Linked DNA regions of Thermus thermophilus. The protein of the gene in region 2 interacts with the protein of the main gene of each other region in a pairwise test. Links are inferred from orthologs where the notes say so. Each region holds a gene or a part of one and is shown on either strand. Other genes may lie near its edges.

Evidence for each region. The genes of interacting proteins can lie anywhere in the genome.
Region 1: the proteins of ligA (region 2) and leuS interact in binary tests that used the Escherichia coli proteins (3 or more experiments, as listed by UniProt). The link is inferred for Thermus thermophilus from one-to-one orthologs.

Annotation. Positions count from the first base shown.
Region 1 is NZ_AP025158.1:1,890,947-1,897,818, forward strand. Bases 1,192-4,340 are described here. They hold leuS (leucine--tRNA ligase), read right to left. Parts: upstream 4,029-4,340; coding sequence 1,392-4,028; downstream 1,192-1,391. Other genes in these bases: TthTMY_RS10190 (30S ribosomal protein S1), read right to left, coding at 4,200-4,340. Also shown: TthTMY_RS10175 (hypothetical protein), read left to right, coding at 1-637; more of TthTMY_RS10190, read right to left, coding at 4,341-5,810; TthTMY_RS10200 (M20 family metallopeptidase), read left to right, coding at 6,762-6,872.
Region 2 is NZ_AP025158.1:1,018,843-1,026,696, reverse strand. What follows is about bases 2,769-5,663. They hold ligA (NAD-dependent DNA ligase LigA), read right to left. Parts: upstream 5,284-5,663; coding sequence 3,253-5,283; downstream 2,769-3,252. Other genes in these bases: TthTMY_RS05515 (BMP family lipoprotein), read left to right, coding at 5,355-5,663; thyX (FAD-dependent thymidylate synthase), read left to right, coding at 2,769-3,256. In the rest of the region: mqnC (cyclic dehypoxanthinyl futalosine synthase), read left to right, coding at 1-297; trpA (tryptophan synthase subunit alpha), read right to left, coding at 354-1,151; trpB (tryptophan synthase subunit beta), read right to left, coding at 1,148-2,407; more of thyX, read left to right, coding at 2,444-2,768; more of TthTMY_RS05515, read left to right, coding at 5,664-6,542; TthTMY_RS05510 (ABC transporter ATP-binding protein), read left to right, coding at 6,601-7,854. UniProt on the Escherichia coli protein: DNA ligase that catalyzes the formation of phosphodiester linkages between 5'-phosphoryl and 3'-hydroxyl groups in double-stranded DNA using NAD as a coenzyme and as the energy source for the reaction.

The DNA.
Region 1 (6,872 bases), 870 kb from region 2 along the record:
GGCCGCCTTCCGACGGGTGGAGGAACTCCTCTTCGGGGGCCCCTCCCGCCCCGGCCTCACCCTCTACGACCTTCAGCGCCTGGTGGGCTACCCGGCCAAGGGAAAGGGGCCCTACGTCCACACCCTGCCCGCCCTTCCCGGGGCCCAGGCGGTGCGCCTCTACTACTACCCTGAGGACCCCGAGCTGGAGCTCATCGTGGAGATCGTGGACCGGGAGGGGAAGCAACACCTCCGCCACTTCCGCTGGAACGGGGTCACCTGGGAGACCCCCAAGGGGAAGAAGGGGGAGCTCAAGGCCACGGCGGTTCCTCAAGACCCCTTGAGGGTCGGGGAGGACTACTTTCTCGGCTTCGCCCCCGAGGAGGCCGTGGCCTTGGAGGCGGCCCTAAGGCGGGGGGAGGCCCCGGGGCTCAAGTACCTCCTCTGCCCCAGGTGCCGCACCCGGATCTTCTACGCCTACTCCGCAAACCCCCAGGGGCTCGCCTGCCCCACCTGCGGCAACCCCACCCTCCTCTTCAAGACCCTCGTCGGGGAGGAGCGGAAGGACCCCCTCGAGGCCCTGGCGGAGGAACAGAGGCGGCTCAGGCTCGCTCTGGAGGAGCTTCTGGCCTACCTCAAGCGCAAGCTGGGTCCCTGAGGCTACATGCCGGCGTGGAGGCCCCGGCAAGGCGTTTCTAAAGGCCAGTCGGGCGAAGGAAACAGGGAGATAAGATGCTCCTCCTCCTGGGCCCCACGGACGCGGGAAAGACCACCCTGGCCAGGCGGCTCCTCCAGAAGGCGGGCGAGGCCTTCCTCCTGGACCTGGACCCGGGGCAGGGGGCCCTTCCCGGGACCTTCTCCCTCTTCCTCCATCGGGAGGGGCGCCTCCTCCTGGTGCGCCGGACCCTTTTGGGCACCCTCTCCCCGGCGGGGGCGGAGGCGAAGGCCCTGGTGGCGGCCCTGCGCCTGGCCCGCCTCATCCCCCAAGGAAGCCCCGCGGTGGCGGACACGGACGGGCTTTTGGACCCGGGGTACCGCCTTTTGCAGGTGGACGCCCTAAACCCCGTAGAGGTGGCGGTCCTGGAGGCGGAGGAGCTCTACAGGGCCCTCGCCTGGCGGAAGGACCTCCGGGTGCGCCTCCTCCCTCCCCTCCCCGAGGCCCGGAGGAAGACCCCGGCGGAGAGGCGGAAAAACCGGCAGGAAAGGCTCCTCGCCCACTTTCAGGAAGCGGGGCCGAGGCTTGCCCCCCTCGAGGGCCCGCCCCTCTGGGACCGGCTCTACGGCCTCCTGGACCCCGAGGGGTTCTTCCTGGGCTACGGGAGGCTCCTCGCCTTCGGGGGGCGGGGAGGGGCTCTTCCTCACCCCGGCCAAGGGGGAGGTGGCCAAGGCCCTCCCCACCCGCCTCAGCCTCCCTAGCCCCGCACTACCAGGTTGAGGATCTTCCCCGGGACGTAGATCTCCTTCACCACCTCCTTGCCCTCGAGGTGGGCCTGGACGTTTCGCACCTTAAGGGCCTCGGCCCGCGCCACCTCCAGGGGGGCGTCCTTGGGGATTCGGATCGTCCCCCGCACCCGCCCGTTCACCTGGACGGCCACCTCCACCACGTCCTTCTCCAGGGCCTTCTCGTCCAGCTCGGGCCAGCCCGCCTGGAAGAGGCTATCGGGCCAGAACCAGTGCCAAAGCTCCTCGGCCAGGTGGGGGGCGAAGGGGAAGAGCATCTGCAGGTAGTAGCGGAGGGCGGTGCGGTAAACGGGGGTCACGGGGCGGTCCTTGCGGTACTCGTAGAGGGCGTTCAGGAACTCCATGAGGGCGGCGATGGCGGTGTTGAAGCGGAGGGCCTCGAGGTCCTCCGTGACCTTCTTCAGGGTCTCGTGGAGCTTACCGTAAAGCTCCCGGTCCTTCCCCTCCAACGCCTCCGCCTGGAAGACCTCGCTCGTCGCCAAAAGGGCCTCCCGGTCCTCGGCCACCCGCCGGTAGATGCGGTTCAGGAAGCGCCAGGCCCCCTGGACCCCCTCCTCCGTCCAGACCATCTCGTTCTCCGGGGGCGCGGCGAAGAGGATGGTGATGCGGGCGATGTCCGCCCCCTGCTCCTTCACGAAGGGCCCCACCATGACGCCGTTGCCCTTGGACTTGCTCATGACGGCGGGCTTCCAGAGGTGGAGGGTGCCGTCCTCGTGGGGCCTGAGCTCGGCCCCCATCTTCCGCACGTCCTCCAGGGAGAGGGCGCTTTCCGGGATCTCCAGCCGGATGCGGGTGGGCTCGGGGAGGCGCACCACCTCGCCTTCCACTTCCACGGGGCCAAAGTCCGTCCAGGCGAGGACCATGCCCTGGGTGAAGAGGCCCTGGAAGGGCTCCTCCACCTTCACCATCCCCAGGTCGTGGAGGAACTTGGTGAAGAAGCGGCTGTAGAGGAGGTGAAGCACCGCGTGCTCCACCCCGCCGATGTACTGGTCCACGGGCATCCAGGCGTTCGCCTTCTCGGGGTCAAAGGGGAGGCGGTCGTTGTGGGGGTCGGTGTAGCGCAGGTAGTACCAGCTGCTGTCAAAGAAGGTGTCCATGGTGTCCGTGTCCCGCTTGGCGGGGCCGCCGCACCTGGGGCAGGTGGTCTCGTAGAACTCGGGGTGGGCCTCCAGGGGGCTTTTCCCCTTGGGGCGGATGTCCTCCACGTCCTTGAGGTCGGGAAGGAGCACGGGAAGCTCCTCCTCGGGGACGGGGACCACCCCGCAGGCCTCGCAGTGGACCATGGGGATGGGGGTTCCCCAGTAGCGCTGGCGGCTGATGAGCCAGTCCCGGAGGCGGTAGGTGACCCGGCCCTTACCCAGGCCCTTCTCCTCCAGCCAGGCGATGACCCTCTTCTTCCCCTCCTCGCTTGGCGTGCCGTCAAAGGGCCCGGAGTTCACCATGATCCCGGGCTCCTCGTAGGCCCTTTCCAGGGGCTCGGGGAGGGGGTCTTCAGGCCGCTCAATCACCTTCTTGATGGGAAGGCCGAACTTCCTGGCGAACTCGTAGTCCCTCTGGTCGTGGGCGGGGACGGCCATGATGGCCCCGGTGCCGTAGCCATAGAGCACGTAGTCCGCGGTCCAGATGGGGACCCTCTCCCCCGTGGCGGGGTTTAGGGCGTAGGCCCCGAGGAAGACCCCGGTCTTCTCCCTGCCTTCCGCCTGGCGCTCAATCTCCGTCTTGCGCTTGGCGGCCTCCACGTAGGCCAGGACCTCCTCCCGCCTCTCGGGGGCGGCGAGCTCCAGGGTGAGGGGGTGCTCCGGGGCGAGCACGAGGAAGGTGGCCCCGAAGAGGGTGTCGGGCCGGGTGGTGAAGACGGGGATCTTCACCTCCTTCCCCTCCACGGGGAAGAGGATCTCCGCCCCCTCGGAGCGGCCGATCCAGGCCCTTTGCATGGCCTTGACCTTCTCGGGCCAGTCCAGGCCCTCGAGGTCCTTAAGGAGCCTCTCGGCGTAGGCGGTGATGCGCAGGTACCACTGCTCCAGCTCCCGCTTCTCCACGGGGGTGTCCTCGTGCCGCCAGCACCGCCCCTCCACCACCTGCTCGTTGGCGAGGACCGTCTGGCACTTGGGGCACCAGTTGACGAGGCCCTTCGCCCGGTAGGCCAGGCCCTTTTCCCACATCTTGAGGAAGATCCACTGGTTCCAGCGGTAGTACTCGGGCTCGCAGGTGGTGACCTCCCGGTCCCAGTCGTAGAGGATGCCCATGAGCCGGAGGCTCTCCTTGGCCTGGCGGATGTTGGCGTAGGTCCAGTCCTTAGGGTGGACGCCGAACTTCAGGGCGGCGTTCTCCGCCGGAAGGCCAAAAGCGTCCCAGCCCATGGGGTGGAGGACCTCGTAGCCCTGCATCCGGCGGAAGCGGGCCAGGACGTCCCCCATGGTGTAGTTCTTCAGGTGGCCCATGTGCAGGTCCCCCGAGGGGTAGGGGAACATGACGAGGACGTACTGCTTCCCCCGGCCCCCCGGGAGGTCCTTGGCCTTCATGAACCCCTTCTCCTCCCAGAAGCGCTGCCACTTGGCCTCAATGGCGTGCGGGTTGTACTTCTCCATGGCTCCTCCTCAAAAAAGCCCCTCCCTAGGAGGGAAGGGGCCGCAAAAACCCTTCCCCCCGCTAGGGACGTAGGGACGCGCGCACGCCCCCATGATACGCCTTTGCGCCGGGGCGCTTCCACACGAAAGCCCCGCGCCGGACTTTTCCAGCGCGGGGCCTGGGAAAGGGTCTTAGCCTCGGCTCTTCTCCTCAGCCTCCTCCTCGAAGCCCAGGCTCGCCAAGAGGTCGCCGTAGAGGTCGCCGAGCTTCACCGTGGCCGTGGTGGTGGGCACGCTGGAGGCGTCGTAGAGGTTGTACTCCGCCACGGCGCCGTACTCGTACTCCCTCCGGTCCTCCCGGCGGGGCGCCCCCTTGCGGCGGGCGCGCTCCTTGCCCGAGCGGGCGCGGCGGGGCCGCTCCTCCTCCTGGGGCAGGGGGGGCGGAAGGAGGCGCTTGCGGGAGAGGGAGACCCGCTGCTCCACCGGGTCAATGTTGAGGACCACGACCTCCATCTCGTCCCCCTTCTTGAAGAGGGCGGCCGGGTTCTCCACCCGCTTGTGGTCCAGCTCGGAGACGTGGACGAGCCCCTCAATGCCGGGCTCAATCTCCACGAAGACCCCGAAGTCCGTGACCCCGGTAACCTTGCCCTTCAGCACGGTGCCGGGCGGGTACTTCTCCGTGAGCTGCTGCCAGGGATCGGGCTGGGTCTGCTTGAGGCCCAGGGAGAGGCGGCGCTCCTCGGGGTCCAGGCGCAGGACCACGGCCTCCACCTCGTCCCCCTCCTTCACCACCTCGGAGGGGTGCTTGGGCCGCTTGGTCCAGGAGAGCTCGGAGATGTGGATCAGGCCCTCGAGGCCCGGCTCCACCTCCACGAAGGCCCCGAACTGGGTGAGGCCCACCACCTTGCCCCGGACCCGGGTGCCCACGGGGTACTTCTCCGCCACCGTGGTCCAGGGGTCGGGGATGAGGGCCTTGATGGAGAGGTTGACCCGCTCCTTCTCGGGGTCCACGGAGAGGACCTGGGCCTTCACCTTCTGGCCCTTCTGGATCACCTCGCGGGGGTGGTTGAACCGCCCCCAGGTGATCTCGGAGCGGTGGACCAAGCCGTCCACGGGGCCCAGGTTGACGAAGACCCCGAAGTCGGTCACCTCCACCACGGTGCCCTCCACCACCTGGCCGGGCTCGAGGCTCTTGAGGAAGGCCTCCCGGGCCCGCTTCTGCTCCTCCTCCAGCACCGCCCGGCGGGAGAGGATGACCCGGCCTTTACGGCGGTGGAACTCAATGATCTTGGCCAGGACCTGCTGGCCCACGAACTCGTCCAGGTTCGGGACGCGCCTAAGGTCCAGCTGGGAGGCGGGCATGAAGCCCTGGACACCGTCCAGCTCGGCGACCACGCCCCCCTTCACCCGCTCCTTGATGGTCACGGTGACGGGCTCGCCCTTCTCGTAAAGCTCCTGGACCCGGTCCCACTTCTCCTGGGCCTCGATCTTCTTCCGGGAGAGCAGGATCTGGCCCGTCTCGGGGTCCACCCGGAGCACCTGGACCTTCACCTCGTCCCCAGGGCTCAGAAGGTTCCTGAGTTCCTCCTCGGAGAGGGGCTTGGTGGTGAGCTGGTTGAAGGGGATGATGCCCTCGGTCTTGGCGCCGATGTCCACCGCCACGCCTTCCGAGCCCACCAGAACCACCTTGCCCGTCAGGATCTGCCCGGGGCGCACGCGCTTCTCCAGCCGGGCCTCCGTCTCCTGAAGGGCCTCTTCCATGCTGAAGGTCTGTTCCGGGGTCTGGGTCGCCTTGTCTTCCATGCCGCCTCTATCCTCCTCTAGCCTTCTGCCACACGAAAAGGAGGGGGAGAGCCACTACTCCCCGCTCTCGTGTGCACAAGCCCCGAAGGGCATACTCCCCTTTTATACCACCCCTCCTCCCGTTTGCCAAGACCTGTCCAGCTGAACGCTCATCCCTTTCCTCCTCCCAGTTCCTGAGGCAACCGGACCAGCGCTGCCCGCACGGCTTCCCTCCAAGGCAGGGGTCCCTGGGCCAGGGCGATCCGGCCCAGACGGAAGAGGCTCTGCCGCTCGGGATGGGCCAGGAGCCGGGGAAGCCATTCCCTGCCCTGCAAGCGCGCCCCCAGAAGGACCAAGAGCGCCATCCCCAAGGCCAGAAGCCATAACCACCCCCTGAGGCTCGCCCCCGTCCGCAGCCGATGGCGGTCCAGCCCAAACCCCTGCCCCTTCAGGTCCCTAAACCCCTCTTCAATCCACATCCGCCACCCATAGGGCGGCTCCCCCCCAAAAGGGCCCGAATAGGCCAGATACCAGGGATCCCGACCCCCTGGGTACACCAGGAGGGTGACTTCTACCCCCTCCCCACCGTGTCCGAAAAGGCGGACCTCCTCCCGCAGGGGGTGGACCACACGCTGGTAGCCCTCCTTCAGGGGAAGGCGCTTCCCCCCTTGGGGTTCCACCTCCCGGTTCTACTAGAGGCGGAGGAGGAAGCCCATGCCCCACCCCTGGAGCTTTTGCCTCAGGGAAGCCCGGTCAAAGCCGCGGTCCGGGAAGAGGGGGGTATACCCCAGATCCTGGACGGCGCGGCCCAGGCGGTGGAGGAACTCCTCCTCCACCCGGTTTTGACTGGGAAGAGGGGGGTGGCAGGCGGCCCGCCTTACTTGCCCCCCTCTTCCCTTCCCTCGTCAAGCCCCGGCCCTCAAAGTGAGGAGAGCTCAGCTTCCAAGGCGAGGCCCTGCCATAATGGGGGCCATGGAAAGCCTTCGCTGGATGGAAGCCCGCCTTCCCGAGATCCTCAAGGACCTGGAGGCCTTCGTCCGCCGGGAGTCCCCCTCGGGGGACCTCGCGGGCCTTAAGGAAGCC
Region 2 (7,854 bases):
GCCCTGGACAACTTCGCCCACTTCCAGGCCTCCTGGCCCACCCTGGGCTTCAAGGTGGCCCAGGCGGCCCTCTACTACGGGGCCGACGACTTCGGGAGCACCATGCTGGAGGAGAACGTGGTCTCGGCGGCGGGGGGGCACGGGCGCACCCACGCCACGGTGCGCCAGATCGTCCGCCACATCGTGGACGCGGGGTTTAAACCGGCGGAGCGGGACCCCCTCTACCGCATCCTCCGCTACCCAGACCCCGAGGCCATCCTGAAGGAGCCCGAGCCCCTGGAACTCCCCCTCGCCTAAGGGCGGTTCCCCCATGCTGGCCCAAGCCAGCATGGGGGCCCCGGTTTTTCTCAGGATTAGCCTTCCCTCGGGCCGGGGTTGGCCTCGAGGCGCTGGAGGCCCTGGCGGATCTCCTGGAGGAGGGGCGCAAGGGGCCTCCCCTCCTCTAGGGCCCGGATCAGGGCGCTTCCCACCACCACCCCGTCCGCCACCGCTGCCTGGGCAGCCGTGGTCCTGCCGGAAACCCCGAAGCCCACGGCCACGGGGAGGGGGGTCCTGGCCTTGATGCGCCGCACCAGGTCCTTCACCTCCTCGGGAAGCCTTTCCCGCATCCCCGTGACCCCGGTGACGGAGACGGCGTAGACGAAGCCCGTGGCGTGGCGGACCACGGTGGCGATGCGGGCGTCCGTGGAGGTGGGGGCGAGGAGGAAGACCGTCTCCAGGCCGATCTCCTGGGCGAGGCGCACGAGGCCTGGGTCCTCGTCGGGAGGGAGGTCGGGGAGGATCACCCCCGTGGCCCCCGCCTGCTTGAAGAGGCCGAAGAAGCGCTCCGGCCCCCAGGCCAGGACGGGGTTCAGGTAGGTCATGAGGAAGAGGGGCTTTTCCGTCATGGCCCGCACCTCCCGCACGAGCTCCAGGGTCCCCTGGACGCTCATCCCCTTCCTCAGGGCCAGTTCGCTTGCCCGCTGGATCACGGGGCCGTCCCCCAGAGGGTCGGAGTAGGGGAGGCCGATCTCCAGAAGGTCGGCGTAGGGCAAAACCTCCTCCACCGCCTGCAAAAAGCCTTCCCGGCTGGGGAAGCCTGCGGTGAGGTAAGGGATGAGGGCGGCCCTTCCCTCGGACCGGGCCTTGGCGAAGGCCTCCTGGGTGGTCACAGCTCCCCTCCCAGAAGGCGCATGGCCTCGGTCACGTCCTTGTCCCCCCGGCCGGAGAGGTTGATGACCACCACCTGGTCCTTGTCCATCTCCGGCACCACCTTGGCGGCGTGGGCGATGGCGTGGGCCGATTCCAAGGCGGGGATGATGCCCTCAAGCCGCGCCAGGAGCTTGAAGCCCTCGAGGGCCTCCTCGTCCGTGACGCTGGCGTACTCCGCCACCCCGGCGTCGGCGTAGTAGCTGTGCTCCGGCCCCACCCCGGGGTAGTCCAGCCCCGCGGAGACGGAGTGGGCCGGGGTGATCTGGCCGTCGTGGTCGTAGAGGAGGTACATGTAGCTCCCGTGCAGCACCCCCCGCTTCCCCGCCCCGATGCTCGCGGCGTGCCTGCCCGTGGAAAGCCCCTCCCCGGCGGCCTCCACCCCAATGAGCCTGGGGCGCTCCTCCTCGGGCAGGTAGGCGAAGGGGGCGAAGAGGCCGATGGCGTTGGACCCGCCCCCCACCGCGGCGATGAGGGCGTCGGGGAGGCGGCCGAAAAGCTCCTGGCTTTGCCGCTTCACCTCCTCCCCGATGACGCTCTGGAAGTCCCGGACCATCATGGGGTAGGGGTGGGGGCCCACCACGGAACCCAGGATGTAGAAGGTGGTGCGCACGTTCGTGATCCAGTCGCGGATGGCCTCGTTGGTGGCGTCCTTGAGGGTGCGGCTCCCCGCGGCCACGGGCCGCACCTCGGCCCCGAGGAGCTTCATGCGGAAGACGTTTAAGGCCTGGCGCCTGACGTCCTCCTCCCCCATATAGACCACGCACTCCATGCCGAAGAGGGCCGCCACCGTGGCCACGCTCACCCCGTGCTGCCCCGCCCCCGTTTCGGCGATGACCCGCCTCTTGCCCATGCGCCTGGCCAGGAGGGCCTGGCCCAGGGTGTTGTTGATCTTGTGGGCCCCGGTGTGGAGGAGGTCCTCCCGCTTGAGGTAGACCTGGGCCCCGCCCCAGTGCTCGGAAAGCCGCTTGGCGTGGTAGAGGGGGGTGGGCCTGCCGGCGAACTGCCTGAGGTAGTGGTCCAGCTCCTCCAGGAAGGCCGGATCCTTCTTGGCCTCCCGGTAGGCGGCCTCCAGCTCCTCCAGGGCGGGGATCAGGGTCTCGGGCACGTACCGCCCCCCGTAGGGGCCGAACCGCCCCCTCGCGTCGGGCAAGGGAAAGTCGGGTAGGGTCAGCATGCTTCGCTCCCTAAAGGCGCCTCGCGCCAAGACAACTCCCATCCTACCCCGGAGGGGCCTCCCGGTAAACTCGGGGGGATGGAAGGGCCTCTCACGATCCCGGTCTTGGACAAGGGCTTCGTCCGCCTGGTGGACCAGATGGGGGACGACCGCGCCATCGTCCAGGCGGCCCGGGTGTCCTACGGGGAAGGGACGAAGACGGTGCGGGAGGACGCCGCCCTCATTGACTACCTCATGCGCCACCGCCACACAAGCCCCTTTGAGATGGTGGTCTTCAAGTTTCACGTCAAGGCCCCCATCTTCGTGGTCAGGCAGTGGTTCCGCCACCGCACGGCGAGCGTCAACGAGGTCTCGGGGCGCTACTCCATCCTCAAGGAGGAGTTCTACGAGCCCGAGGCCTTCCGCAGGCAGGCGAGGAGGAACAAGCAGGCTTCGGAAGGGGCCCTCCTGGACGAGGAGGCCTTGGCCCTCCTAAGGAGGGTGGAGCAGGAGGCCTACGGGGCCTACCGGGCCCTTCTGGAGAAGGGCGTGGCCCGGGAGATGGCCCGGATGGTCCTTCCCCTCAACCTCTACACCGAGTTCTACTGGAAGCAGGACCTGCACAACCTCTTCCACTTCCTCAAGCTCCGCCTCGCCCCCGAGGCCCAGTGGGAGATCCGCCAGTACGCCCAGGCCATCGCCGAAATCGTCAAGGAGAGGGTCCCCTTGGCCTGGGCCGCCTTTGAGGAGCACCTTTTAGGAGGGGCTCTTCTCTCCCGCACGGAGCTTCGGGCCCTAAGGGGCCTCCTCACCCCCGAGGTCTACGAGAAGGCCCTGGCCTCTTTGGGCCTCGAGGGAAGCCGCCTTAGGGAGGCCCTGGAGAAGCTCTTCGGGCCCGGGGAGGTCCCTTAGACGAGCTCTTCCGCCTTCTTCCCCGTGCGGGCCTCTATGAGCCGGTAAAGCTCCTCCTCCGTGAGGGTGGGGACCCCTAAGGCCTTGGCCTTTTCCAGCTTGCTCCCCGGGGCCTCCCCCACCACGAGGTAGCTCGTCTTGCGGCTCACGGCGTCCGTCACCTTGGCCCCAAGGCGCCGGAGGAGGGCCTTCACCTCCTCCCGGGGGCGGGAAAGCTCCCCGGTGATCACGAAGGTGAGCCCTTTAAGGGCCTCCCCGCCCTTCTCCTTGGCCTCCATCTCCACCCCCGCCTCCTTGAGCCTTCGCACCAGGTGGCGGAAGGCGGGGTCCCTCAGGGTTTCCAGGATGGCCCTCGCCGTGAGCTCCCCCACCTCCTCCACCTCCAAAAGCTCCTCCAGGCTGGCCTCGAGGAGGCGGTCCATGGTCTGGAACTTGGCCGCCAGGTTCCGGGCCAGGACCTCCCCCACTCCCGGAAGCCCCAGGGCGTAGAGGAGGCGCTCTAGGCCCCTTTTCTTGCTCTCCTCTATCTGGCGGAGGAGGTTTTGGGCGCTCTTTTCCCCCATGCGCTCCAGGCCCACCAGGTCTTCCTTCCTCAGGCGGTAGAGGTCGGCCACGTCCTTGACCAGGCCCTTCTCCAAAAGCTTCTCAACGAGCTTCTCCCCCAGGCCCTGGATGTCCATGGCCTTGCGGGAGGCGAAGTGGCGGATGGCCTCAAAGCGCTTGGCGGGGCACAAGGGGTTGGGGCAGCGGTGGACCTTCCCCTCCTGGATGAGGCGATGGCCGCACTCGGGGCAGGCCTCGGGCCAGCGCACGGGCCGCTCCTTTCCCGTGCGCCGCTCCTTGAGGACCCGGAGGACCTCGGGGATGACCCCGCCCGCCTTGTGCACCAAAACCCAGTCCCCGATGCGGATGTCCAGCTCCTCTATGTAGCTTTCGTTGTGCAGGGTGACCCGGGAAACCTCGCTGCCCTCTAGGAAGACGGGCTCGAGGACCCCCACCGGGGTCACCCGCCCGGTGCGCCCCACCTGGAAGACCACGTCCAAAAGCCGGGTCTCCTTCTCCTCGGCGGGGAACTTGTAGGCGATGGCGAAGCGGGGGGCGCGGGCGGTGTAGCCGAGCTCCCGCCAAAGTTGCAAATCGTCCAGCTTCACCACCACCCCGTCCGCCTCAAAGGGAAGCTCCCGCCGCTTCTTCAGCCAGTCCTGGTAGATTCCCTCCACCCCTTCCGCCCCCACGGCCCGCGCGTAGCCGTGCTCCACGGGGAAGCCCTTCTCCTTGAGCCAGTGGAGGAGGGCGAACTGGGTCGCCACCCCTTCCCTCTCCACCTCTTCCAGCCCGAGCCCCAGGGCGTAGAAGGTGGCCCTGAGGCCCCGCTTGGCGGTGATGCGGGGGTCTTTTTGCCTTAGGGAGCCCGCCGCGGCGTTCCTAGGGTTTTTGAAGATCTTCTCCCCCCGCTCCTCCAGCTCCTCGTTGAGCCGGAGGAAGGCCGCTATGGGCATGTAGACCTCGCCCCGGACCTCGAGGCGCTCCGGCACCCCCTTGAGCCTCCTCGGGATGGTGGGGATGGTGAGGAGGTTCTGGGTCACCTCCTCCCCCACCTCCCCGTCCCCCCGGGTGGCCCCGTAGACCAGGACCCCATCCTCGTAGTAGAGGTTGACGGAAAGGCCGTCCACCTTGTGCTCCACGGTGTAGGCGAAGGGGCCCTTCCGGCCCAGGGCCCGCTCTATCCGCTCCTCAAAGGCCCTGACCTCATCCAGGGTGAAGGCGTTGTCCAAGGAGTACATGCGGGTGGGGTGGCGGACGGGGCGGAAGGTGGCCTCGAGGGGCCTCGCCCCCACTTGCTCCGTGGGGGAGTCCGGGCTTTTGAGCTCGGGAAAGCGCTCCTCAAGCTCCTTGAGCTCCCTAAGAAGCCGGTCGTACTCGGCGTCGGAGATCTCCGGGTCCGCCAGGACGTAGTAGCGGTAGTTGTGGTAGCGGATGAGGTCCCGTAGCTCGTTCACCCGCTTCCTCGCCTCTTCCAGGGTCATGACCCTAGTGTACCTTGGGCTATACTTTTCCTTGGACTAGGGGTGCGCCCCCTATCCCGAAAGGAGGCGTTATGAGGAGGCTTTTATGGTTGCTCACCTTAGGCGCGCTCGCCGTGGCCCTCACGGCCTGCCCCAGGAAAGCGGAGGAGCAGGCCGCCACGGAGACGGCTCCGGCCGAAGGGACGACCCTTCCCGGGGCCGACATCCGGGTGGGGCTTGCTTTTGACGCCGGCGGCAAGTTTGACCGCTCCTTCAACCAGTCCGCCTGGGAAGGGGCGCAGCGGGCGGCCCAGGAGCTCGGCGTCCAGATCTTTGACTTTGAACCCGCCGACCCCTCCCAGGTGGGCCAGGGCATCCGCACCTTCGCCGAGGAAGGGTTTGACCTGGTGATCGGGGTGGGCTTCGCCAACGAGCCCGCCATCACCGCCACGGCCGAGGAGTTCCCCAAGGTGAAGTTCGCCGTGATTGACGCCGTGCCCGGGGAAGGGCAGCTGGCCAACGCCCTGGGCGTGGTCTTCCGGGAGCACGAGGGGAGCTTCCTCGTGGGCTACGTGGCGGGCAAGCTCTCCCGCACCGGCGTGGTGGGGTTCATCGGCGGCATGGACATCCCCCTCATCCACAAGTTTGAGGCGGGCTTCCGCGCCGGGGCGGAGTACGCCTTCCAGGAGGACGGGATCCAGGGCCGGGTCCTGGTGGGCTACGTGGGCAACACCCCCGCCGCCTGGAACGACCCCGCCAAGGCCAAGGAGATCGCCTCCAGCCAGGCCCGCCAGGGGGCGGACATCATCTACGCCGCCGCCGGGGGCTCCGGCCTTGGCCTCATTGACTTCGTGAAGGAGGAGATGTGCCTCAGGGAAGGCAGGGCCGTACGCTTCGTCCGCGAGGACCGCTTCGCCGACGTGCCCAAGTACCCCGCCTACGAGGAGAAGTGCGGCGAGGGCGCCACGCCCCTCTTCTTCATCGGCGTGGACTCCAACCAGAACTACCTCGGCGACACCGACAACGACCCCACCACCCTCAACCACGGCCTGACCTCCATGGTCAAGCGGGTGGACGTGGCCGTGTACGACGCCATCAAGAGCGTCGTGGACGGCACCTTCCAGGGCGGGGTCAAGGACCTAGGCCTCGCCGAGGAGGGCGTGGGCTACGCCCTGGACGAGTACAACCAGGCCCTGATCCCGGAGGAGGTGAAGGCCCGCCTCGAGGAGCTGAAGCAGGCCATCATCAACGGGGAGATCCAGGTGCCCGAAACCCGCTAAGGGGCAGGGGCCCAAAGGCCGGGGCCTTTTGGCCCCGGTTTTCCCGTATACTCCTCCCGTGGCGAAGGCCCTGGTCCTCAAGGACATCACCAAGCGCTTCCCCCTGGTCCTGGCCAACGACCGCATCGGCCTGGACCTGGAGTGGGGCGAGGTCCTGGCCCTGGTGGGGGAAAACGGCGCGGGCAAGTCCACCCTCATGAAGATCGTCTACGGCCTCCAGCCCCCGGACGCCGGGGAGATGTGGGTGGACGGGAAGCCCTACCGGCCCAAAAGCCCCCAGGACGCCATCAGGGCGGGCATCGGCATGGTCCACCAGCACTTCATGCTGGTGGAGCCCTTCACCGTCTTGGAGAACCTGGTCCTGGGCCTCGAGCCCGGAAGCCCCCTCTTCCTGGACCTGGAGGCGGCCAGGAGGCGGGCGGTCCGCCTCATGGAGGAGCTGGGCTTTGAAGTGCCCCTGGACGAGAAAGTGGAGAACCTCCCCGTGGGCCTGCAGCAGCGGGTGGAGATCCTCAAGGCCCTCTACCGGGAGGCCAAAATCCTCATCCTGGACGAGCCCACCGCCGTCCTCACCCCCCAGGAGGCCGAGGAGCTCTTCCGTTTCCTAAGGGGCTACGTGGCGAGGGGGAACGCCGCCATCTTCATCAGCCACAAGCTGAAGGAGGTCCTCCAGGTGGCGGACCGCATCACGGTGATCCGGGACGGGAAGGTGGTGGGCACGGTGCGGGCCGAGGAGACCTCCCTGGAAGCCCTCGCCCGGATGATGGTGGGCCGGGAGGTGGTCTTGCGGGTGGAGAAGGGGCCGGCGAGGCCGGGGGAGGTGGTCTTGGAGGTGGAGGGCCTCGAGGCCCCGCCCCGCCTCAAGGGGGTGAGCTTCCAGGTGCGGGCCGGGGAGATCGTGGGCATCGCCGGGGTGGAAGGGAACGGCCAGACCGAGCTCGTGGAGGCTCTCACCGGCCTCAGGCCCTTTAGGGGCAAGGCCCTCCTCCTGGGCCGGCCCCTTCCCCCCTCGGCCCGGGGGGTCAGGGACTTTGGGGTAAGCCACGTGCCCGAGGACCGGCTCGCCCGCGGCCTCGTCCTGGACTTCTCCGTGAAGGAGAACGCCGTCCTCGGGGACCAGCACCGACCTCCCTTCCGAGGGTTTTTGGGCTTCCTGGAAGACGAAGCGGCCGAGGAGCACGCCAGAAGGCTCGTGGAGGCTTACGATGTCCGCCCCCGCTCCACCGCCCTCTCCGCCCGCCGCTTCTCCGGGGGGAACCAGCAGAAGATCGTGGTGGGAAGAGAGGTCCTACGAAGCCCAAGGCTTCTCGTG